One region of the Ochrobactrum sp. SFR4 genome, then DNA from elsewhere that is predicted to be linked to it. Evidence: predicted binding sites of a transcription regulator. Region 1 holds the regulator's gene; each other region holds the start of a gene.
What was found. Region 1 encodes LexA, which represses DNA repair genes until DNA is damaged. Its sites were predicted from a motif close to TGTTCNNNNTGTGTTCNG; they were not measured.

Region 1 (7,655 bases):
CGCTTGAAGCGCAGGACATTGTCAACGAAGCTGATGTTATGCCGGAAGAGATTCAGGAATATTACAAAAAGAACATCGCCCGCTTCTCAACAGAAGAAAAGCGTACTCTTGAGCAGCTGAATTTCGCTAATGAAGAAGAAGCAAAAGCGGCTTCGGATAAAATCAAATCCGGCACCAGCTTTGCTGATCTCGTTACCCAGAGCGGTAAAAAGCCTGAAGATGTTAAACTCGGCACATTTGTAAAAGGCGATCTGCCAGATGCAGTGATTGCTGATGCGGCTTTCGCACTGCCTGCCAATGGTACAAGCGATGTTGTAAAAGGCGCATTCGGCCCTGTGCTGCTGCATGTCAGCGCAATTGAGCCTGCAGCTGTGAAAACAGAAGCAGAAGTTACACCGGAAATCCGCAAAACTCTGGCTCTGACACAGGCGCTGACCTCATTGAATGCGGTTCATGACTCATTTGAAGAAGAACGCGGTAATGGCGCAACATTGGCGCAGGCTGCTGAAAAGCTGAAACTTAAAGTTAAAACCGTAGAAGCTGTTGATGTGAACGGTAATGCTCCGGACGGTAAGCCGGTTGCCGATCTGCCGCAGCTGCCGTCCTTCCTGACCTCTGTTTATCAGTCTGATCAGGGCATTGATAATGATGCACTGCCAACCCCGACCCGTGGCTATATCTGGTATCAGCTGGATGGCGTGACACCTGCCCGTGACAAAACATTTGATGAAGTCAAAAATCAGGTTGCAGCCGAGTGGAAACAGGATGAAGCAGCAAAGCGCCTGATAACCAAAGCTGAAGAGCTGCGCAAGCGCCTTGAAGCCGGTGAAACTCTGGACGTTCTTGCTCAGGAAGCCGGCGTTGAAAAACTGACCAAACGCGGCCTGACCCGTACGGCTACAGATTCTGAACTGTCAGAGGCTGCGGTTGCACAGATCTTCGGCGGCGCGGACAATCTCACAGGCGTTGCAAGCGGCATCAATAAAGAAACCCAGATCCTGTTCAAAGTGATTGAGACAACTGAGCCTGCCGGTGTCAGCGCGGAAAGCCTGCCACAGGGCACACGCGATGCGATTTCCTCACGCATTGGCGACGACCTGCTGGAACAGCTGGTTGGCCGTCTGCAGAGCGAATATCCGGTTAAAATCAATCAGACCCTGATGGATCAGGCTCTGTCCTTCTAACGCCTTCTCTCTTTGAAGGCAGGCGGAGCCTCACTAAAGATTCGAGTACACTATGTCAGATTTCAAAAGCTACATTGCCAAAGCTGTTACAGGCACACCTTTAACTCAGGCGGAGTCCAAAGCAGCGTTTGACATTATGATGTCCGGTTCCGCCACCCCTGCCCAGATCGGCGGTTTTCTGATGGCTCTGCGTATGCGCGGTGAAGCCGTTGCGGAAATTGCAGGTGCTGTAGAATCAATGCGGGCGAAAATGATCCCCGTTGATGCACCTGCCGGTGCAATTGATATTGTCGGCACCGGCGGCGATCAGTCCGGCTCTTATAACGTGTCCAGCTGTGCAGCCATTGTGACTGCGGGCGCAGGTGTGGTCGTTGCCAAACATGGCAACCGCGCTCTGTCCTCCCGCTCCGGTGCGGCAGATACGCTGGCAGAGCTCGGCATTAATATTGAAGCCGATCCGGCAACCATCAGCCGCTGCATTCATGATGCAGGTCTTGGCTTTATGTTCGCGCCGATGCATCATTCTTCAATGCGTCATGTCGGCCCTGCCCGTGTAGAGCTTGGCACCCGCACAATTTTCAACCTGCTCGGCCCGCTCGCCAATCCGGCTGGTGTTAAACATCAGCTTGTCGGCGTTTTCTCCCGCGACTGGGTACTGCCGATTGCCAAAGTGCTGAAAGAGCTCGGTTCCGATCATGTCTGGGTTGTTTATGGTGATGGTCTGGATGAAATGACCACCGCTGGCACCACCAATATTGCAGCACTGCAAAATGGTGAAATCACCGAATTTGAAATCACACCGGAAGAAGCCGGCCTGAAGCGCGTAGCTTTTGACGCTCTCAAGGGCGGCGATGCCCAGCATAATGCGGCAGCCCTGCTGCGCGTACTTGGCGGCGAAGCCGGTGCTTATCGTGACATCGTGCTGCTCAATGCCGGCGCTGCACTCGTCATTGCCGGTAAAGCCAGAGATATTAAAGAAGGTATTGCCCTTGCTGCCCAGTCGATTGACAGCGGCGCGGCAAAAGCCAAACTCGATCAGCTGATTGCTGTATCGAACAGCAAGACAAGTGAATGAAATGACCGATATCCTCAAAAAGATCGAAGCTTATAAGCTTGTTGAAATTGCAGAAGCCAAATCACGTTTGCCATTGGCAGACGTGAAAAAAGCTGCTGCCGATCAGTCACCTGCCCGTGGCTTCCTTAAAGCACTGGAAGCAAAGCAGGCTGCCGGTTCTTTCGGTCTGATTGCGGAAATCAAAAAAGCCAGCCCGTCCAAAGGTCTGATCCGTCCGGATTTTGATCCGCCTGCATTGGCAAAAGCCTATGAAGATGGTGGTGCGGCCTGTCTTTCAGTTCTGACAGATACACCAAGTTTTCAGGGTGCACCGGAATTCCTGCAACAGGCACGCGCGGCCTGTTCCCTTCCTGCCCTGCGCAAGGACTTTCTGTTTGATCCTTATCAGGTCTATGAGGCACGTCATTGGGGTGCAGATTGCATTCTCATTATCATGGCAAGTGTTGATGATGAACTGGCTAAAGAGCTGGAAGACACAGCCTTTTCACTCGGCATGGATGCATTGATCGAAGTGCATGATGAAGCTGAAATGGAACGGGCTCTCAAACTGTCCTCGCGTCTGCTCGGCATCAACAACCGTAATTTACGCACTTTCGAAGTCGATCTCGCAGTATCTGAACGTCTGGCAGCCATGGTGCCGGATGACCGTCTTCTGGTTGGTGAAAGCGGTATCTTCACGCATGATGATTGCCTGCGTTTGCAGAAATCCGGCATCTCCACCTTCCTGATCGGTGAAAGCCTAATGCGCCAGCAGGATGTGGCCAGAGCAACCCGCAAACTCCTGACCGGCAAAGAGTAAGTTATGAGCAAGCTGACACATCTCGATGAAAGCGGCGCTGCGAATATGGTCGATGTCGGTGACAAGACCGACACTGTGCGCATTGCGACCGCATCGGGCTGTGTCACGATGCAAAAGCAGACGCTTGAGCTGATCCTTTCCGGCAATGCCGCCAAAGGCGATGTTATCGGCACCGCCCGTCTTGCCGGTATTATGGCTGCAAAAAAGACCTCTGATCTGATTCCGCTTTGCCATCCATTGATGCTGAGCAAAGTCTCGGTTGATATCGAGCCGGATGAGGCACTGCCTGGCTTGCGGGTTAGTGCGACAGTCAAACTGACCGGCAAAACCGGCGTGGAAATGGAGGCACTCACGGCTGTCTCCGTCGCCTGCCTGACGATTTATGATATGGCAAAAGCTGCCGATAAAGGCATGGTCATAGGCAATATAGCCGTCGACAGCAAAACCGGCGGTAAATCCGGCGACTGGCAGCGTTCTTAGCATATCGCTCTTATTTTTTACGGGGTAGGTTTCATGGCATTATTACCGGTTGATGAGGCTTTGCGGCTTTTGCTGGCGGATAAAATGCCTTCCGGCCATGAGCACGTCGCCCTGCATGAAGCCGGTGATCGTGTTCTCGCCACTTCGATTTTTGCCTCATTCAATCAACCGCCTTTTGATGCCTCGGCCATGGACGGTTATGCCATACGCTTTGCCGATGCCGAGCAGCTGCCCGTTATATTGAAAGTCATCGGCGAATCTGCTGCAGGCAAAGGCTTTGACGGCATGCTCAAATCCGGTGAGGCTGTGCGTATTTTTACCGGTGCGCCAATGCCTGCCGGTGCCGACACGATTGTCATTCAGGAAGACACGCAGCAGGAAGGTAATCTGGTTACACTGTTACGGGATGTGAGCAAAAGCCGTCATATCCGGTTCAGCGGGCTGGATTTTAAAGACGGTGAATGCTTGCTGCAAACCGGTCATCTGCTTGATCCGGCATCGCTCTCTTTAGCGGCAGCGTCCGGCCATGCGCAATTGCAGGTCTATAAACGCCCTAAAACAGCTATTCTTGCTACAGGTAATGAGCTTGTACCTGCAGGCACTGTTCCTGCGGCAGATCAGATCGTCAGCTCCAACAGTTATGGTGTCGCAGAAATTGTACGGCGCAATGGCGGCACGGCAGATGATCTTGGTATTGTGCCGGATGATTTGGCCCTTATCGAGCAATCCATTCGTAATGTCGCTGCTTCGGAGGCCGATATTCTGATTACGCTGGGCGGCGCATCTGTCGGTGATCATGATCTGGTGCATAAGGCACTGACCAATTGCGGCGTTGAACTCGGCTTTTACAAAATCGCCATGCGTCCGGGTAAGCCACTCATGTTCGGCCAGCTGGATCGCGAAGGCAAAGCGCCCCTGCTCGTTCTTGGACTTCCCGGCAATCCGGTCTCCAGCCTCGTCTGCTCCTATGTGTTTCTGGCACCTCTGGTTGCGCGTCTGGCAGGTAAAGCCGCGACCACATATATTGCCGGCGCCAGACTGGCACAGGACATGGCCGCCAATGGTAACCGCCGTGATTACGCCCGTGCAACTCTGACCCGCAACAGCGACGGTGAGTTACTGGCAACGCCTCTGCCGGTGCAGGATTCCTCCATGCTGACCGTCATTACCTGCGCGGATGCTCTGCTGATCCGTGAGCCTTTTGCGGAAGCAGCCAAAGCCGGTGATCGCTGTCAGATCCTGATGATACGCTGAAATTCTTTAAACAATCGGATTAATCACTTTTAAAGCCTTGCAGAACAATACTGGAACATATAGTGTTCGTTCTGGGTTTGTTTTAAAAATTGATTCTCGCTACCGCGCCCCGTGCATGCGGTTATGCGTTTAGTCTGCACGACTTCATTATCTGCCACCATAATTTTAGTAACCGGCAGATAATATAAAGGCTTTGGGAGCGTATAATGCTGACGCGTAAACAACATGAATTATTGCTGTTTATCCATGACCGCCTGAAGGAAAGCGGCATTCCCCCTTCGTTTGACGAGATGAAAGAGGCGCTCAATCTCGCTTCCAAATCCGGTATTCACCGTCTGATTACAGCTCTGGAAGAACGCGGTTTTATCCGCCGTCTGCCAAACAGAGCGCGTGCGCTTGAAGTTGTGCGTTTGCCGGACTCGATTGCGCCGGGTCTCAACAGCCAGAAGAAATTCTCACCAAGTGTCATTGAAGGCGATCTCAGCAAAAAGAATGTCACCGAACTGCCTAAAAAAGCCGCGCCTGCGACAGAATCGGAAGCACCTGCCGGTATCAGTGTTCCGGTGATGGGACGTATTGCAGCCGGTGTACCGATTTCCGCCATTCAATCACAAACCCATATGATTACCCTGCCGCCGGAAATGCTTGGCAGCGGTGAGCATTATGCGCTGGAAGTCAAAGGTGACTCGATGATCGAAGCCGGTATTCTCGATGGCGATACAGTGATTATCCGCCGTGGTGATACCGCCAATGCCGGTGAAATTGTTGTGGCTCTGGTCGATGATGAAGAAGCGACACTGAAACGCTTCCGCCGCAAAGGCGCATCTGTTGCGCTTGAAGCTGCGAACCCTGCTTATGAAACCCGTATTTTTGGTCCTGACCGTGTGCGTGTTCAGGGTAAGCTGGTTGGTCTGGTACGCCGCTACTAATATGCATCGGAGCGAAAACCGGCCAACCGCCGGTTTTCGACTTCAGACGATTGATTACAGATATTTCATTTTTGAATGAAACATGACAGGTCATTTTGACAGTGTTCTGACCAACAGAGCGATACAGATCGCACTCTGTAAATTACATATTTTAGTGCATCTTTGTACCACAACTATGCACTCATAATTGCGGCACTCATTGAACAGGCGTGACAGTCCTATTTCGGATCTTCCAGATTGCGGGCAGCACGGGACCAGAGACGATAGCCATGCCAAGGTCGTTGCGGCTCTCCCACTGCAAACACGACCGAATCCTGTTCCGGCTGGTATGCTGAACCAGCTTGATGTATCCGCATTCCGGAAACAGAGCTTTGCAACATATCTGAAGTATGAATTTGCGCTATGTCTGTATTACTACGACTATCCGGTTTCAGATAAATCTCCGCCACACCTCGTAATGCCAGTTGCTGGCGGGTGATTATAACTGGTTCTTTTCGCGTTACTGCCGGTGTAATGCGACTTTCATTTATGTCAGGGCACGATAGGTTTCCCGCATAAGCGAGAACGATAATGTCACCGATATTACAGGCGATATCTGCAGCAGGCCGGTTTTCGGCATAAGCCAGCACCTGCTCGTTTTGCAGATCAAAACTGCATAACCCATCCTCACAGACAAAACCTCCGGAATGTGCCGCACTGCTCTTATCAGGCGTTTTAATCTCATGAATTCTATAGGCCTTGCGCCAGTTATCAGTTGTGAACGCAGCTGGTCGCTGGCGGTTCACATAGAGAATATTATTCTGACGCACAGCAACCAGTCTGGCATCTTCCGAGATAATAATATCCGGCAAAGTATTCATACTCAGCACGATCCCGCCAGCCATGAAAAAAAACAACGATATCAGCCGCAAATGACTGTTGAGGATCATTGCTGTAAGCAGAGCAGCCGTCCATAACAACACTACAGGCACGGGTAACAGACCGGGTATCAGATCAGGGGAAAGTCCGGCAACAAAATGGGCAATCCATTTGACCAGTTCAATGCCTTTGCCCATTACCTGTAAAGGCAGCCATTCAAGCCCCAATGGCATCATCAATAGTGACAGAACCGCAAAAGGCATGATCAGCACCGAGATCACCGGCAATGCCAGTGCATTTCCCAGCATTCCAAGCGGTGCCATATTGTTAAAGTGAAAGGCTGCAAAAAGCCCGCTGGCGATGCCGGCCAAGAGTGATGTCCCCGCAACTCCGCCCAGCCAAAGCCTGAGCTTGCTCCCCAATCCCGTCTGTCGCGTCACTCGTTCGTTGTTTTGTCTCTTGCGTAATTTCCACCACGCAAAACCTGCAATCAGCGCACCGGTTGCAGAATAGGACATCTGAAAACTCGGCCCCAAGATTTCATGCGGTGTCACAAGAATACTAAACAGCGCTGCAATCGCCAGATTACGCAAGGTCAGAGCTTTGCGATCTAAAATCACGGCACAAAGCATCACGGCCAGCATGATAAAACTACGCTGTGCCGCCACATCAGCACCGGATAAAGCCAGATAGAAACCGGAGGAAAACAGTGAAATCAGTGCGGCGGCTTTCTTCACCGGATAATAGAGCGCTAAAGATGGGAGCAGTCCGGCAATACCTCGCAGGCTTACCATGACTATACCCGCTGCCAGCGCCAGATGCAGGCCGGAAATTGAGAGAATATGCGCCAGCCCTGCAATGCGCAGCGCCTCATTGGTTATCTCGCTGATCCCTGCCCGCTGGCCGGAGATCAGCGCTGCGGCCACCGCCCCTTCTTCACCGGACAGTGCCTGCATAATCCGCCCGCCTATCATCGCCCGCAACTGACCGGTCAATGCCTCAACGGACGCAGTCCAGCTCTTTGACACTGCATCACCGGCAAATTCACCATCAACCAGTTTCGGTACACCGAGATA
Region 2 (7,655 bases), on a different contig from region 1:
CTCGTTCTTTAAATACCATTGAGCGGCAGCGTGCCGAGGCGCTGGGCAAGACCAATGGCGTAACAGCAATAGAGCGGGATGCGCCGATTACCGTGATCGGCAGCGGGGCTACGCTGAATGAAGCGACAGAGAACGGCCTGAAACGTGCGGCGGATCTTTTTGATGTTACGGTTCCTGAAATTATGAACCGTGCAACAATGCTTGGTGCGATCGAAATCGGCCGTCATCCGGGAATTGTGCGTGTTACATTCCGTATGTCGCTGAAAAAGCTGGAAGAGAAGGGGCTGGCCGGGTTTGCCCGCTCACTCTATGATCTTGGCTGATCTGCTCCTGCAGAATGGTTTAAAAGAAAAGCACCGGAATTTCCGGTGCTTTTATATTTCAGAGATGGGAGACGGATTATTCCCACTCCATTTCGCCCTTAATGACTTTGGCACCTAGCTCAAGGCTGGATATGCCACCCAGATCAGGATAGCGTTTTTTCATAGCTGCAATCAGTTCTTCACTGTTTTTGGCTTTGGCCTGTTCTTCCTCAAAAGCCACCAGATAGTCTTTGGTGAAGGTAACCGCAGAAATATCGGTTTTTGAACCGGCGCTCATATGGGCAGGTAGGACAATTTCAGGATTGCGTGCCGCAATGGCATCAAGGGTTTTGATCCATGCCTGACGCTGTTCTGCTTTTGGTGTATCAGCAAGCCATACATGTTCACCGGCAGTGACCAGAACGCCGCCGAAAACAGCCTTCAGAGAAGGTACCCAGAGATAACGGCGGTTCGGCATATTCTCCGCATCAATGATCTCGATTTTTTTACCTTCCAGATACAGCTCTTTGACGTCTGAAGCCTCAGGCATCACCACATCAGCCAGCGTCTGCGGGCCGTTTTCTTTCAGCTGCGGACCCCAGACTTTCAGTTTACCTTCCACATTGCCTTTAATGGCTTCAACCGTCGCCGGTGCTGCAATCACTTTTGCATCGGGAAACGCGGTTTTGACTGGGCCGAGGCTGAAATAATAATCAGGGTCGCTCTGGCTCACATAGATTGTTGTCAGTGTTTTGCCGCTTTCCTTGATTTTCTCTGCGAGAGCTTTGCCGTCTGAAAGTGTGAAGCCGCCATCCAGCAGAACCGCTTCTTTTTCGCCGGTCAGCAGAACGGGTGTGCGGAGAAAGCCATTTTCATCTGCCTGAAAGAATTGCCAGTTCAGTGCTTTATTTTCCTGCGCATGGGCAGAGGATACGGAGAGGGCGGAGGTTGCGATTGTTGCCGCAAAAGCTGCTTTGCTCAGAAATTGTGTTGCTGTTTTTAAGAATGTCATGGTTTTTCCTTCACCGGAGGGATGATATCGGTGTTACGGAAATTAAGGAGCTAAGCGCCGCTGACAAGAAGGCATGTAAAAATCCGCAGGTTACGGCAAAGTAACCGGTCGCGGCTAAAAAGCGGGATTTAAAGGGTTTTCAGCAGATTCCGCTTTGTTTCATCACAGTAAACACAGTGTATATAGCGCGGTTTTCAGCGTTTCAGGCATTTGGCTGCGCGGGGCAGGCCTGCGCTATAGAGACTTTGCATTGTGTACAGCCAGCCTTTGCATTCTTCCAGCGAGGAAAAACAGCGATAGCGGCTGATCACTTCCGGATAGTCGCTGCTGACAAAAGCGCTTTCGCCAAGCCCCTGAAAAATGCCGACAATAACACCGCTGCCACGCGGAGGCGGATTGCAGCGCTGCCCTGCATATTCGCTGACATTTTTACGAACCGCGGCTTCTGCCTGCGGTGTTGAGATGGTGGACAGAGCCAGAATGCTAAAAGCGGACACGCAAAGCTGTAGCCCGCTTTTGCTGAGGAAATTCAGAGACATGAATGGCATGGCTTAATCCTTTCCTGTTTTCGGAAGGCATGGCAGAGCAGAAAATTCTGCTCTGCCGGTTCATATCTTTATGCGCTTGTTACAGTCTGTCTGCAACCTTAAGCGCGAAAGCATAATTATAGGCGACTTCTTCCAGCTGCGAGAAACGCCCTGAAACACCACCATGGCCTGCTTCCATATTGATTTTGAAAAGCACAGGATTGCCGCTGGTGGACTGATCGCGCAGTTTAGCAACCCATTTTGCCGCTTCCCAATAGGTAACACGCGGGTCTGTCAGGCCTGCTGTTGCCAGTATCGGCGGATAATTCTGCGCGGAAACATTGTCATAAGGGGAATAGGCGGCAATGGTGCGGTAGTCCGTTTCCGATGCAATCGGATTGCCCCATTCCGGCCATTCCGGCGGGGTCAGTGGCAGGCTGTCATCCAGCATAGTATTCAGCACATCCACAAACGGCACATCGGCAATAATCCCGCCAAAGGCTTCCGGTGCCATATTGGTGATAGCGCCCATCAGCATACCGCCTGCCGAACCGCCATGGGCGATAATCCGGTCATGACGGGTGAAATTCTCTGCCACAAGATGTTTTGCTGCGGCGATGAAGTCAGTGAATGTATTGACCTTATGCTCCCGCTTGCCATTCTCATACCAGGCAAAGCCTTTATCTTTGCCCCCGCGAATATGGGCAATGGCATAGATAAAACCACGGTCAACCAGAGAGAGGCGTGTGGTCGAAAAACTTGCCGGAATGGAGCTGCCATAAGCGCCATAGCCATAGAGAAGACATGGTGCAGAACCGTCCAGCGGTGTGTCCTTATGGGCGAGAATGGAAACCGGCACCAGTTCACCATCTGCCGCCGGTGCAAGGAGCCTGCGGGTGACATAATTTTCAATCACATGGCCACTTGGCACTTCCTGCGTTTTCAGCAGCACGCGTTCGCGTGTGACCATATTATAGTCAAAGAGTTGGCTTGGTGTGGTCATGGATGAATAGGAAAAACGAATTACATCCGTGTCATATTCAGCGCTGCCATGCAAACCAAGCGAATAGGCTTCCTCGTCAAAAGCAATGGCATGTTCTGCTCCGCTGATCCGTTCACGGATAACAATGCGCGGCAGGCCATTATTACGCTCCAGCCAGACCAGATGATCTTTATACGCTCCAACATCCAGAATAATCGTGCCTGATTTCTCGGCAACGACTTCTGTCCAGTTTTGTTTTTGCGGGGCGCTGACCGGTGCGGACATAATCTTGAAGTCCTTCGCACCGTCAATATTGGTGAGAATATAGAAAACGTCTCCGCCTTCTGTGAGGCTGTATTCAATACCGGTTTCGCGCGCTGCCACGAGCTGTGGCTTTGCCTGCGGATCATTGGCCGGTATCAGCCAGACTTCAGAGGTTTCATGATCCTGAATATTGATGAAAACAAAATCATTCAGTGAGCTGCCGGAAACATTCATGAAAAAACCGGCGTCTTTTTCTTCATAGATCAGCGTATCCTGACCCTGTTGCGTGCCGGTAAGGTGATAGAATAATTTGGCAGGGCGATGATTATCATCCATCTGCACATAGAAAACACCCTGACTTGCTGCATCCCATACAGTTCCGCCTGCCGTTGATGTCAGCAGATCCGCATTGTCTTCCAGCGTGGAGAGATCGCGGATCTTGATGTCATAAAATTCGGAGCCTTTAGTGTCCGCGGACCATGCCAATGCTTTATGGTCAGGCGAATAGTCCAGTCCGCCAAGGCTGAAATAAGCAAGGGATGCGGCTTCCTTGTCGCCGTCAATCAGAATGGTTTTGTCGCCGCCATTCCGCGGGATTCTGAAATATTGCGGATGCTGACCGCCGGTGACATAGGAGATACCATACGCATAGGCACCGTCTTTGACCGGCACACTGGAATCATCTTCCTTGATGCGCCCCTTCATTTCCGAGAACAGTTGTTTCTGCAGATCTTGCGTATCTGCCATTAAAGCTGACTGATAGGTGTTTTCAGCTTCAAGATGTGAACGGATTTGTGTATCCAGCAGAGAAGGATCACGCAGAACATCCTGCCAGTTGGCAGCGCGCAGCCAATGATATTCATCTTGGCGGACAATACCGTGGCGCGTGTCGCTGAACGCCTTCTTCTCAGTTGCTGGGGCGTTGTGCTTAGGGAATGAATGCTGGTTCATACTGTTTCCGGTATTGTTGCCAAAATAAGATGCAAAACCTGAGGCTGTCAGGCTTCAGTAAAATATAATGCTGTGCCATTCATGCAAAATCGCAGTCCGGTTGGTGCAGGGCCGTCAGGAAATACATGGCCGAGATGTGCATCACAATCGGCGCAGCGTATTTCTGTACGGTTCATACCATAGGAATGATCCTCAAAGGCATTGACAGCTTCCGGCTCAGCCGGACGGACGAAGCTCGGCCAGCCTGTTCCTGAATTGAATTTATCTTCTGAATTATAGAGCAGACGGTCACAGCAGATACAGTGATAAGTGCCGTGGAGTTTGAGGTCAAAATCAGGACTGGAAAATGCACGTTCTGTGCCGTGCTGGCGCGTGATTTTATATTGCTCCGGTGTGAGCTGTTCACGCCATTCGGCATCTGTTTTCTGAACTTTAAGCGGGCGTTGGGGCATGTTTTTCTCAGACATGGTGGTTCTCCGGCGGTTCAGTGTACATTCGGAAAGTATAATGCGTTGTTGCACCGAATGTGCGTTATTCAAAGAGGCAGGTCAGAAGAGCAGGTCTGATCTGGTTTACTCAGGCCTGTCCGTGTTCAGAATAGTCATTTTTCCAATATATGGGGATATTAACCGCTTTTTAAAAGGTGAATATACAACTGTGTATTTTCAAAGGCATAATATGAAACTGCACAGGCGTTTGACCTGTTTGTGCAGCGGATAATCTTACAAAAGCAGATTTTTTTGAAAAAATCGTTGTATAAAATATCTGTTGTCATGAATTGCCAGAAAAATGACTTAATATAGAAATACAGGTTTTTTTGATAGAATAGCAAATATCCGCAAAATTGCTTCATATCGTAGTGTTTGCTGAGTTTTACTGTAGTTTGTTTCGAGAGGCGAAATTTCACGTTTGAGGTGAATTTGTTTGCTGGAGATAGTTTCAGAGGCATGTTTTTACATTGTACTACGTGTATAGCAGGCTCAGATTGATTATCTTCAGGCGAGAAGAGAAATAGTTTTCTGTTTTCGACAGGTTTGCAGATATTAATTCTCGTGATTTTGAGTGTTGAAATTTAATTATTTAGTCAAAAATTGCAGCATCACTTAACAAAATTGTGAAATAAATTGACATTTTACAAATTTTACAGATATGAGAAGATGATTGCGGGTGGCAAGCTAAGGTTAAACTGGTTGATTGGTGAATGGATAGAATTCTCATGTATTTTCAGAGAGTTTCCAGTCAGCAATATTTATAGGTAAAGGAAGTATAATGGAACATCCAGAGACTGTGGTTTCTGCTGACGAACTGCTGCTCAGTCTTACAGCTGATGTTGTTGCCGCTTATGTCAGCAATAACTCTATACGTGCCGGTGAAGTGCCTGCATTGATCGCTGATGTTCATGCAGCATTTGCCCGTTCAGGTGTTCGTGAAGAAGTGGTTGCCGTGGTTGAAAAGCCTAAACCGGCAATCAGCCCTAAGAAATCAGTTCACGACGATTATATTATCTGCCTTGAAGACGGTAAGAAGTTTAAATCGCTGAAGCGTCACCTGATGACCCATTATAATCTGACACCGGAACAATATCGTGAGAAATGGGATCTGGATCCTAACTATCCGATGGTTGCGCCGAACTATGCTGCAGCCCGTTCGCAGCTTGCCAAGAAAATGGGACTTGGTCGTAAGCGTAAAGCTGCCTGATCCGGCCTGCATCTCTGCAAAGAGATCAAGAAATAAACAACGGCACGAAAGTGCCGTTGTTTTTTTATGAGAACTTGTCCGTTATTATTAAAGCAGTTGCAGCAGGCGGGTTTGAGCTTGTTTTAGAGCAATGTGACGGTTGAGATCGTAACTCCAATGCTTGTTGAGACCTTTTAGCCGCTCTCTTTTGATGAGCCGCGATAGTTTTGCTGCAATATTTGCTCTTTTTTCGGCTGGAGCATTTAAGGCTTGCTGCAAGTCGATGCCGCAGCTCATTTGCAGAGCAAATGATTGTGCTGCCTGAAGTGCATCTTCTTTACGATTTTCCAGAAATAATTGTTTTTCCTGTTGCAGTGTGGCTGACATTGTTAATCCCCGTTTTTATGACGGGAATTATGATGTTTTACTGCCGGTGGGGGATAAGCAGATATGATTAAAATTAAAATGTAGTATTTGTTGTTTGAGTATTATTTCTATAATTAAAATTTATTGTTTAATAAAACATTTGTATTTAATGGCTTATCTTTGTTTATATGTTCTTTTTTAATATTTGTTGTTTGAATTGAATTATATATTTATATTTTAAATCTCAGTTTTATCTTCGTATAAGGTTTTTATATTATTGATATGTCGTCTGCGGAGGGCATATGTTGAACAATTTTTCAGATTTTTTATCCGCTCACACGGATTCACTTGGTGTCTTGCATAATTTGCCGGAACTATCGCGCTTGCATTATTTATCCGGCGGACAGGAAGCGCATTGCAGACAGAATAGTATTAGTAACAAACGCATGACAGAGAATGCGTTGTATCTGGCTGACCTTATGCAAAGAAACAGCAGTGTTAAAGGCCAGCTGACAAGCAGGGAGCGGCAAGTGCGCGCCTGGAATTTGTGCGGAGCATTAATGACGCTGTTGTCCGTGTTTTTTCAGGTGTCCCTGCAAGATTTGCGTAGCCCGCAACGGGGCACTTGTCATGTCGCCAGAATCCGGCAATTCGGCATGTATATCGCACATACGATGTTCGGCCTTTCTATGTCTGAAGTGGCCTATGCATTTTGCCGTGAAAGAACCACGGTTAAACATGCCTGCCATTTGATTGAGGACATGCGGGAAAATGAGAAATTTGATCGCAATGTCAGTTCGTTTGAATATCTCATTCGGGCGCTTTATCCGTGCGGGAGTGCAGGCGAATGAGCAAAACCATCACTGCATTATCCCCGACAGATCAATATTCTGCTTTGCGGTTACTCAGATTTTTGCTGCGGTCACCGGCAAGGCTGGAAGGAGAGGAAGGGTGCCGGTTATTGAGCGGTGAGGAGGGCGGTACAATTGCTTGTGACGAACCGGTGTTGCAGCAATTGCTGAAAGGCGGGTTGGTAAAAGCAACACGAGATAAAATCACCCTGGAACTTACAGGACGGGATCTGCTGAAGAAGCTGAAGAAAGCCGTTGAAGCGAAACAGTCTCAGGAACCTGTTGTACAGACGGCAGGTGAAAACATCCGGTCTCGTTCCGTCAATAATGCCGAGTCCCCGTTGGCTATGCTTTACCGGAAGAATAAGCAGACAGGCCGGCGTTTTCTGAGTGATGACGAATTTCATGCCGGAGAGCGGTTGAGAGCCGATTTTACGCGCGGAAATATGATGCCACGGATTTCTGCCAATTGGGATGCGAGTGTCGCCGGACGTGTCAGGGGAGAACGGGGAGGCGCAGCCGAATTGAGTGATAACGCACTGGATTGCCGGGATCGGGTGAATAAGGCGCTCATTGCCGTAGGGCCGGAATTATCCGGTATATTGCTGGATATATGTTGTTTTCTCAAAGGGTTGGAATTGGTGGAACGTGAGCGTTCATGGCCGGCGCGTTCAGGAAAAATGATGCTGAAAACAGCACTCAGCATTTTGCACCGCCATTATA
Region 3 (7,655 bases), on a different contig from region 1:
ACAATCATACTGCAAAATCTGGCAGGTTTTATACCTGCTCTATAAAATCAGCGGATAATCCGCACCAATCATATAGAGGCCGTGGGCAGGTGCCACGACACCGCAGGCTTTGCGGTCACGCGCTTCCAGTGCCGCCACCAGATCGTCATTGGTCCAGCGGCCTGTCCCCACTTCAGAAATACTGCCAACCAGAGACCGCACCTGATTATGCAGAAAAGACCGTGCAGATGCCCGCACCTCAATCAACTCGCCATGGCGCTGAACATCCAGAAGATCAAGCGTTTTAACAGGGCTTTTGGACTGGCATTGTGTTGAGCGGAATGTCGTAAAATCATGCAAACCGACAAGCAATTGTGCGGCTTCCTGCATGGCATCCGTATCGAGCTTTTTCGCCACCCACCAGGCTCGGCTGGCTTCCAGCGCCAAAGGTGTGCGACGGTTGATAATACGGTAAATATAATGCCGTCCCAACGCGCTGAAGCGCGCATCAAAACGATCCGGCACTTTTTCAACATTCAGCAGGAAGACACCGTCTTTAGCCAGCGCCAGATAAGCATTAACCGCATCACGGACTTTGGAGGCCGCCCAGTCTTTTGTCAGATCGACATGTGCGGTCTGCTGAAAAGCATGGACACCGGCATCGGTGCGCCCTGCCGCACCGAGAGAATTGCTGTCGCCACAAAACTTGAAAATAGCGGACTCGATAGCGCCTTGCACACTCGGCGCATTATCCTGCCGCTGCCATCCGGCATAGGATGAACCATCATATTCAACTGTCAGGCGATAACGCGGCACTCAACTCTCTCCGAATGCAGAAGCATAAATCAATTTGCCCTGTATGGTCGTACAAGGCTTGCTCTCTGTGAGATATTTCAATTGCAAATATTGTGCAGGATAAAGACTTTCAAGCTGCGCAGCATCCGCAACATCATAGCCAAAGCGGCCATAATATGCAGGCTCGCCCAAAACAATACTCAGCCTCTCGCCCTGCTGCACCAGCAAGCGATGTGCCTCTTCGATCAGCGCATGGCCAATTCCTGCCCGTTGATGCGCAGGTAGTACCGCCAGCGGTGCCAATGCCACAGCGGCAAGACGATCGTGATCTTGCTCAATCCATAAACGGGAAAACAGAATATGCCCGATGATTGTGCCTTCCGCTTCGGCGACCAGTTCCAGTACAATATCCTCGTCTGAAACCAGCTTGCGTACCAATGCAACTTCATCAGTCCCGTCAAAAGCAGCGGCAATCACGTCGTCAATCTTTGAGCGATCCAGCTCGCTGACAGGGCGAATATCTAGCTGTTTGACGGGAGAATGGCTCATGGCAAAATCGTACCGCGGCTCAGTTTAACGCCATTGCAGAATTCTGCAGCGTTGACAGCCTTGCCACCGGCTTTCTGCACCAGCGTCAGCGCAACCGCACCCTCACCACAGGCAATTACCAGCTGGCCGTCCAGCACTTCACCGGCTTTGCCTGCACCATCAGCGATCACCGAGCGCAGTACTTTGATGCGCTCGAGTTGACCATTGATTTCCATCTCGCACCAGGCACCCGGAAACGGGCTCAAACCACGGATACAGTTATGTACGGCCTGTGCAGGTTGCGACCAGTCGATACGCGCCTCAGATTTTTCAATCTTGGAGGCATAGGTCACGCCATCTTCTGACTGCGGGTTGAGCTTCAGACTGTCACGCTCCAGTGCAGCCATAGCACGTACCATCAGATCGGCACCCGTAATACTCAGACGATCATGCAACTCGCCGCAAGTCATATTCGGGGTAATGGTGATTTTCTCAACCATGGCGACAGGGCCGGTATCCAGCCCCTCATCCATTTTCATAATCATCATACCGGTCTCGGCATCACCAGCCATAATCGCACGCTGAATTGGCGCCGCACCACGCCAGCGCGGTAACAGAGACGCATGACCATTATAGCAACCAAGTACAGGTGCTTCGAGAATGGCCTTTGGCAGCAACATGCCATAGGCCACAACAACCGCAACATCCGCATTGAGATCACGGAAAATCTGCTGTTCTTCTTCGCCTTTCAGGCTTTTCGGCGTGAAAACAGGAATACCGAATTCTTCGGCCTTTTCATGCACCGGCGATTTTGTCAGTTCCAGTCCACGCCGACCAGCCGGACGCGGCGGCTGGCTGTAAACAGCCACAATTTCATAGCCCTGTCCGATCAGCGCTGTCATCACCGGAACAGAAAATTCCGGCGTGCCCATAAACACAATACGTAATGACATAGACTATCCTACCTACACTCTCTGACCTGGCCGTAATTCAGCCTGTATTTCAGATTTTTTTACCCGAAGCCGGCACATGGGTCTTGGCCAGTTTTTTGAATTTCTTGATCACCATATCCCGCTTGAGCTTGGAAATATGGTCGATAAAAAGTACGCCATCCAGATGGTCAATCTCATGCTGCAGACAGGTAGCCATCAGGCCTTCAGCTTTGATTTCCCGCGGTTTGCCATCCAGATCCTGATAGGTCACGCGCACAGTCGCAGGGCGTTCCACTTCCGCATAATAATCAGGGATCGAGAGGCAACCCTCTTCATAGCTGCTCGGCTCATCCGAGCGCTCAACAATCACCGGATTGATAAAAACATGCGGCGCAGGGGCATCGCCCTCTTTCGCCAGATCGATCACCACCATACGGATCGGTTCAGCCACCTGAATTGCAGCCAGACCAATACCCGGCGCATCATACATCGTGGCAAACATATCATCAGAAAATTTACGCAAATCCGCATCGAAACGCTCAACGGGTTTGGAAACCTGACGCAATACCGGATCAGGAATAAAAATAATCGGCTTAATGGTCATCACATTGATCCGGTGTTGCAAATGATTGAAAATATCTGACACCCGCGCAGGCAGGCACAATCGGAATGATGTTCGATCTAATCTCTCAGCACTCCGCCGTCAATAAATTACATGAGATGAACAAAAATTTGTTCACGTTTTATTCCTATATTTACCGCGAATCGTGTAATCTTTATCTATGGAAACATTATCTGCTTCAGAAATACCGGCATCCTTTGCGGGTGTACTCGGCCTCAGCCCCGCCCAGTTTTTGCTGGCGGCGGGCGGTTTTGTACTGCTCATCCTCCTCCTGCTGTTCTGGCTCTCCGGCCGCAGCAGCAGAGCCATGCTGCATGCACAATTCCAGTCAGAAGAGCGGGCACGCGAGGCAGAAATGCAAATGCAGTCGATCCTGAAAAGTCAGGCAGAAATGCAGGGCCGGATGCAGACGATGGCAGAGCTTTTCGGCTCGCGGCAGGCAGAACTCAACAAATCCATCCGCGACCGGCTGGACGGCATGACCAGTCATCTTGGCCGCAGCATCAATGAACAGACCCGTTCAACTCATGAAAATCTGAGCAAGTTGCAGGAGCGGCTGGCGGTGATTGATACTGCCCAGAACAATATCCAGTCTCTCGCCGGTCAGGTTGTGCAATTGCAGGCCACCCTAGCCAATAAGCAAACGCGGGGCGCTTTCGGCCAGTCGCGGATGGAAGCAATTATTGCCGACGGCCTGCCAATGGGTGCCTATGAGTTTCAGGCTACACTCTCCAATGGCATGCGCCCTGATTGTCTTGTGCGGATGCCTAATGGCACAGCCTCACTGGTGGTCGATGCCAAATTCCCGCTGGAAAGCTGGAATGCATTAAAAGCCTCGGAAACACCGGAAGCCAAGCGTCATTATGAGCAGCTTTTTCGCCGCAATATGGAGGTACATATCCGTGACATTGCCGCCAAATATTTCATCAGCGGTGAGACACAGGATACGGCCTTTCTGTTTGTACCGTCAGAATCGATCTTTGCGGAAATTCACGAGAATTTTGAAGTCATTATCCAGCGGGCTCACCGCTCACGGGTGGTTATTGTCTCACCTTCCCTGCTGATGCTCTCCATTCAGGTCATCCAGTCGGTACTCAAAGATGCACGGATGCGGGAACAGGCCCATCTCATTCAGGGAGAGGTTGTGCGGCTGATGGATGATGTATCGCGCCTTGATGAGCGTGTGCGCAAATTACAAACCCATTTCTCACAGGCCAGCCGCGACATTGACGATATTCTGATCTCATCCTCCAAAGTCACCCGTCGCAGTGCAAAGATTGAGGCATTGGAACTGGGCGATAATCCGGATAATCACGAACAGAAAAAAGCGCCGCAGCAACAATCCTTGCCACAGAATGGCAGTGCTCCGGCACCGCGCTTTTTATAGGAAACAATTTGACGGAATCTATCTCTGAGAACGGGATTATAGGCCTTTGCAAAACGTGGCTAAAATCCTGTTCAAGGCACAACAGAGCCTTATTTTAGGCCGTAAAATTAACCATTTAAGCTATCTGCGCCGCAATAAATAAAGACGAAACCAGCAATCCGCGTCTATGCAGCTCATATATATCCGCACAAAAACCGGACAGCCGCAGCGGAATCTCCGTATTAAATTATGGCCGCAACACTTTGCCCGATAAATAAGAAAGCCGGACACACACTGCATCCGGCTTTTATTTTACAATAAAAATCAGCTTGCTACGTCTTTATATATCATACAAAGACCAGAGCCTGATCAGCCCTTCATTGTCTCACGAATACGGGCAACCAGCGCATCGGTTTCCGGAAAGCCGTTTTCAGCTTTACGATCCCATACCACCTGCTCATTCAGACGAATGATGTAATTGCCGTCGCCGCCCGGAATAAGCGCGATCTCACCGACTTCATCACCGAATGCCTGCAACAATTCCTGAGCCGCCCATGCAGCACGGAGCATCCAGTTACACTGGATACAATATTCAATGGTAATACGTGGCTTAGCAGTCATATCGAAATATCCTATATTTAATTAAAACAAACCCGCCGGAAGGCGGGTCTGCTCGAAGTCTCTGAAGTGATTATTCATCACCCATTTTAAGCGCCTGAATGAAGGCTTCCTGCGGAATTTCCACCTTACCGAACTGACGCATGCGCTTCTTACCTTCCTTCTGTTTTTCCAGAAGTTTGCGCTTACGCGAAACGTCACCACCGTAACATTTCGCCGTCACGTCCTTGCGCAGAGCCGAGATCGTCTCACGCGCAACAATACGTCCGCCAATTGCCGCCTGAATCGGAATTTTGAACATATGCTGCGGGATCAGGTCTTTGAGCTTTTCACACAGCACGCGGCCACGTTTTTCAGCAGCAGAACGATGTACCAGCATGGAGAGCGCATCAACCGGCTCGTCATTGACGAGGATCGACATCTTCACCAGATCACCTTCTTTATATTCCGACAGATTATAATCGAAAGATGCATAACCTTTGGAAATCGACTTCAGGCGATCGTAGAAATCGAACACCACTTCGTTGAGCGGCAGTTCATAGGTCACCATCGCACGCGGGCCGACATAAGACAGATCGACCTGAATACCACGACGCTCCTGACAGAGTTTCAGGATCGAACCGAGATAATCATCCGGCGTCAGAATCGTCGCTTTAATCCACGGCTCTTCAATAGAAGTGATTTTCACCACATCCGGCATATCTGCCGGATTGTGCAGTTCCTTCACCGAACCATCGAGCATATTCATGCGATAGACAACGGAAGGTGCGGTAGCGATCAGATCAAGATCAAATTCGCGGGAAAGACGTTCCTGAATGATTTCAAGATGCAACAGCCCGAGGAAACCGCAACGGAAACCAAATCCCAGAGCAGCCGATGTTTCCATTTCAAAGGAGAAGCTCGCATCATTAAGACGCAGCTTGCCCATGGCAGCACGCAAATCTTCAAAATCAGCCGCATCCACAGGGAACAAACCGCAGAAAACCACCGGCTGTGCAGGCTTGAAACCCGGTAGCATGGTTGCTGTCGGACGTTTATCCTCGGTGATCGTATCACCGACGCGGGTATCCGCTACTTCCTTGATCGAGGCAGTGATAAAGCCAAGCTCACCCGGCCCCAGATCTTCAACAGCCACCATTTTCGGTGTGAATACGCCGACGCGCTCCACCGGATATTTGGCGCCTGTGCCCATCATGCGGATGGTCTGGCCTTTTTTCAAAACACCGTCGATGATACGCACCAGAACGATTACACCGAGATAGGTGTCATACCAGCTATCCACCAGCATGGCTTTGAGCGGTGCATCACGGTCGCCTTCTTTTGGCGGCGGCAGGCGCTCAACAATCGCTTCCAGCACAGCCGGAATGCCCAGACCACTTTTTGCGGAAATTTCCACGGCATCCGATGCGTCGATACCGATCACATCTTCAACCTGTTCTTTCACACGCTCAGGATCAGCCGCAGGCAGATCAATCTTGTTCAGCACAACAACCAGATCATGATTATTGTCGATCGCCTGATAAACATTGGCCAGCGTCTGCGCTTCCACGCCCTGAGACGCGTCTACCACCAGCAGCGAACCTTCACAGGCCGCCAGTGAGCGGGAAACTTCATAGGCAAAGTCAACATGCCCCGGCGTGTCGATCAGGTTGAGAACATAGTCCTCACCGTTTTTCGCACGATAATTCAGGCGAACAGTCTGCGCCTTGATCGTGATGCCGCGCTCGCGCTCGATATCCATCGAGTCGAGCACCTGCTCTTTCATTTCACGATTATCAAGGCCGCCGGTTGCTTGAATCAAACGGTCGGCAAGTGTCGACTTCCCATGATCAATATGGGCGACGATGGAAAAATTCCGGATATGGTCAAGTGGTGTGCTCATGCGCGCGATTTAGCAGCAGATTTGCGCAAAGGCAAAGGGGATTCATGCAAATCGGGGCAAAACAAAGCTTAAAGTGTAATCTTTCGGGGTATGGTGCATTATGTCCCCTTTGCGAAACGGCAAAAAACCAGTAAAGCGTGACCCCAAAGCTGGCAGAACGCGCAAGACATCGCGGGGCAGCACTGGAAAGTTTACTGCATAGAGATGGCAATATCCGCTATGCAGCTATCATGCCGCAATAAGACCGGCGCAGGAGACAGGTCATGGACACGCAAACGCTTAATCACCGCACAACACCAAAACTGGTTACAGTTTTCGGTGGTTCAGGTTTTGTAGGGCGTCATGTGGTTGATGCACTGGCACGGCGCGGTTACCGTGTGCGTGTTGCTGTGCGCAAGCCGGAAATTGCCTATTACATGCAGCCGCTTGGCAATATCGGTCAGATCCAGCTGGTACAGGCCAATATCCGTCATCGCTGGTCGGTTGAACGTGCAGTCAAAGGCGCGGATTATGTCGTTAATCTGGTTGGTATTCTTGCCGAAGGCGGCAAACAGCGTTTCAACACTGTTCATGCCATCGGTGCGAAACATGTGGCTGAAGTTGCTGCCGCTGCCGGTCTGCCGCTGCTGCATATGTCGGCACTCGGAGCAGATCTGAAAAGCTCATCCGAATATGCCCGCACCAAAGCAGAAGCAGAACGTCAGGTACTGAGCGTAAAGCCGGATGCGGTCATTCTGCGCCCGAGCGTGATTTTCGGTCCTGAAGACCAGTTCTTCAACAAATTCGCCAGCATGTCCCGTTTCTCCCCGTTCATGCCTCTGATCGGCGGCGGCAAGACCCAGTTCCAGCCGGTTTATGTCGGCGATGTGGCTGAAGTGATTGCCCGTGCGGTTGAGGGTAAATTGCAGGCAGGTAAGGCCTATGAGCTGGGTG

Region 2: the regulator LexA is predicted to act here: its motif matches at 6,260-6,277, upstream of HBA93_RS02590 (cytoplasmic protein).
Region 3: the regulator LexA is predicted to act here: its motif matches at 2,968-2,985, upstream of HBA93_RS06930 (DNA recombination protein RmuC).

The regions. Positions count from the first base shown of each region.
Region 1 covers NZ_JAAPBB010000003.1:95,939-103,593, reverse strand. The annotation lists gene HBA93_RS04600 (SurA N-terminal domain-containing protein) at 1-1,184, shown strand, start outside; gene trpD (anthranilate phosphoribosyltransferase) at 1,237-2,259, shown strand; gene trpC (indole-3-glycerol phosphate synthase TrpC) at 2,261-3,058, shown strand; gene moaC (cyclic pyranopterin monophosphate synthase MoaC) at 3,062-3,538, shown strand; gene HBA93_RS04580 (molybdopterin molybdotransferase MoeA) at 3,572-4,792, shown strand; gene lexA (transcriptional repressor LexA) at 4,999-5,721, shown strand; gene HBA93_RS04570 (ComEC/Rec2 family competence protein) at 5,940-7,655, opposite strand, start outside.
Region 2 covers NZ_JAAPBB010000002.1:71,510-79,164, forward strand. The annotation lists gene HBA93_RS02560 (acetamidase/formamidase family protein) at 1-323, shown strand, start outside; gene HBA93_RS02565 (MBL fold metallo-hydrolase) at 400-1,314, opposite strand; gene HBA93_RS02570 (hypothetical protein) at 1,509-1,853, opposite strand; gene HBA93_RS02575 (S9 family peptidase) at 1,942-4,038, opposite strand; gene msrB (peptide-methionine (R)-S-oxide reductase MsrB) at 4,086-4,505, opposite strand; gene HBA93_RS02585 (Ros/MucR family transcriptional regulator) at 5,308-5,736, shown strand; gene HBA93_RS02590 (cytoplasmic protein) at 5,824-6,102, opposite strand; gene HBA93_RS02595 (helix-turn-helix domain-containing protein) at 6,642-6,932, shown strand; gene HBA93_RS02600 (DUF6456 domain-containing protein) at 6,929-7,655, shown strand, end outside.
Region 3 covers NZ_JAAPBB010000004.1:212,193-219,847, forward strand. The annotation lists gene HBA93_RS06905 (hypothetical protein) at 1-45, shown strand, start outside; gene truA (tRNA pseudouridine(38-40) synthase TruA) at 40-795, opposite strand; gene HBA93_RS06915 (GNAT family N-acetyltransferase) at 796-1,323, opposite strand; gene fmt (methionyl-tRNA formyltransferase) at 1,320-2,255, opposite strand; gene def (peptide deformylase) at 2,305-2,838, opposite strand; gene HBA93_RS06930 (DNA recombination protein RmuC) at 3,017-4,243, shown strand; gene HBA93_RS06935 (Rdx family protein) at 4,592-4,843, opposite strand; gene lepA (translation elongation factor 4) at 4,914-6,722, opposite strand; gene HBA93_RS06945 (complex I NDUFA9 subunit family protein) at 6,986-7,655, shown strand, end outside.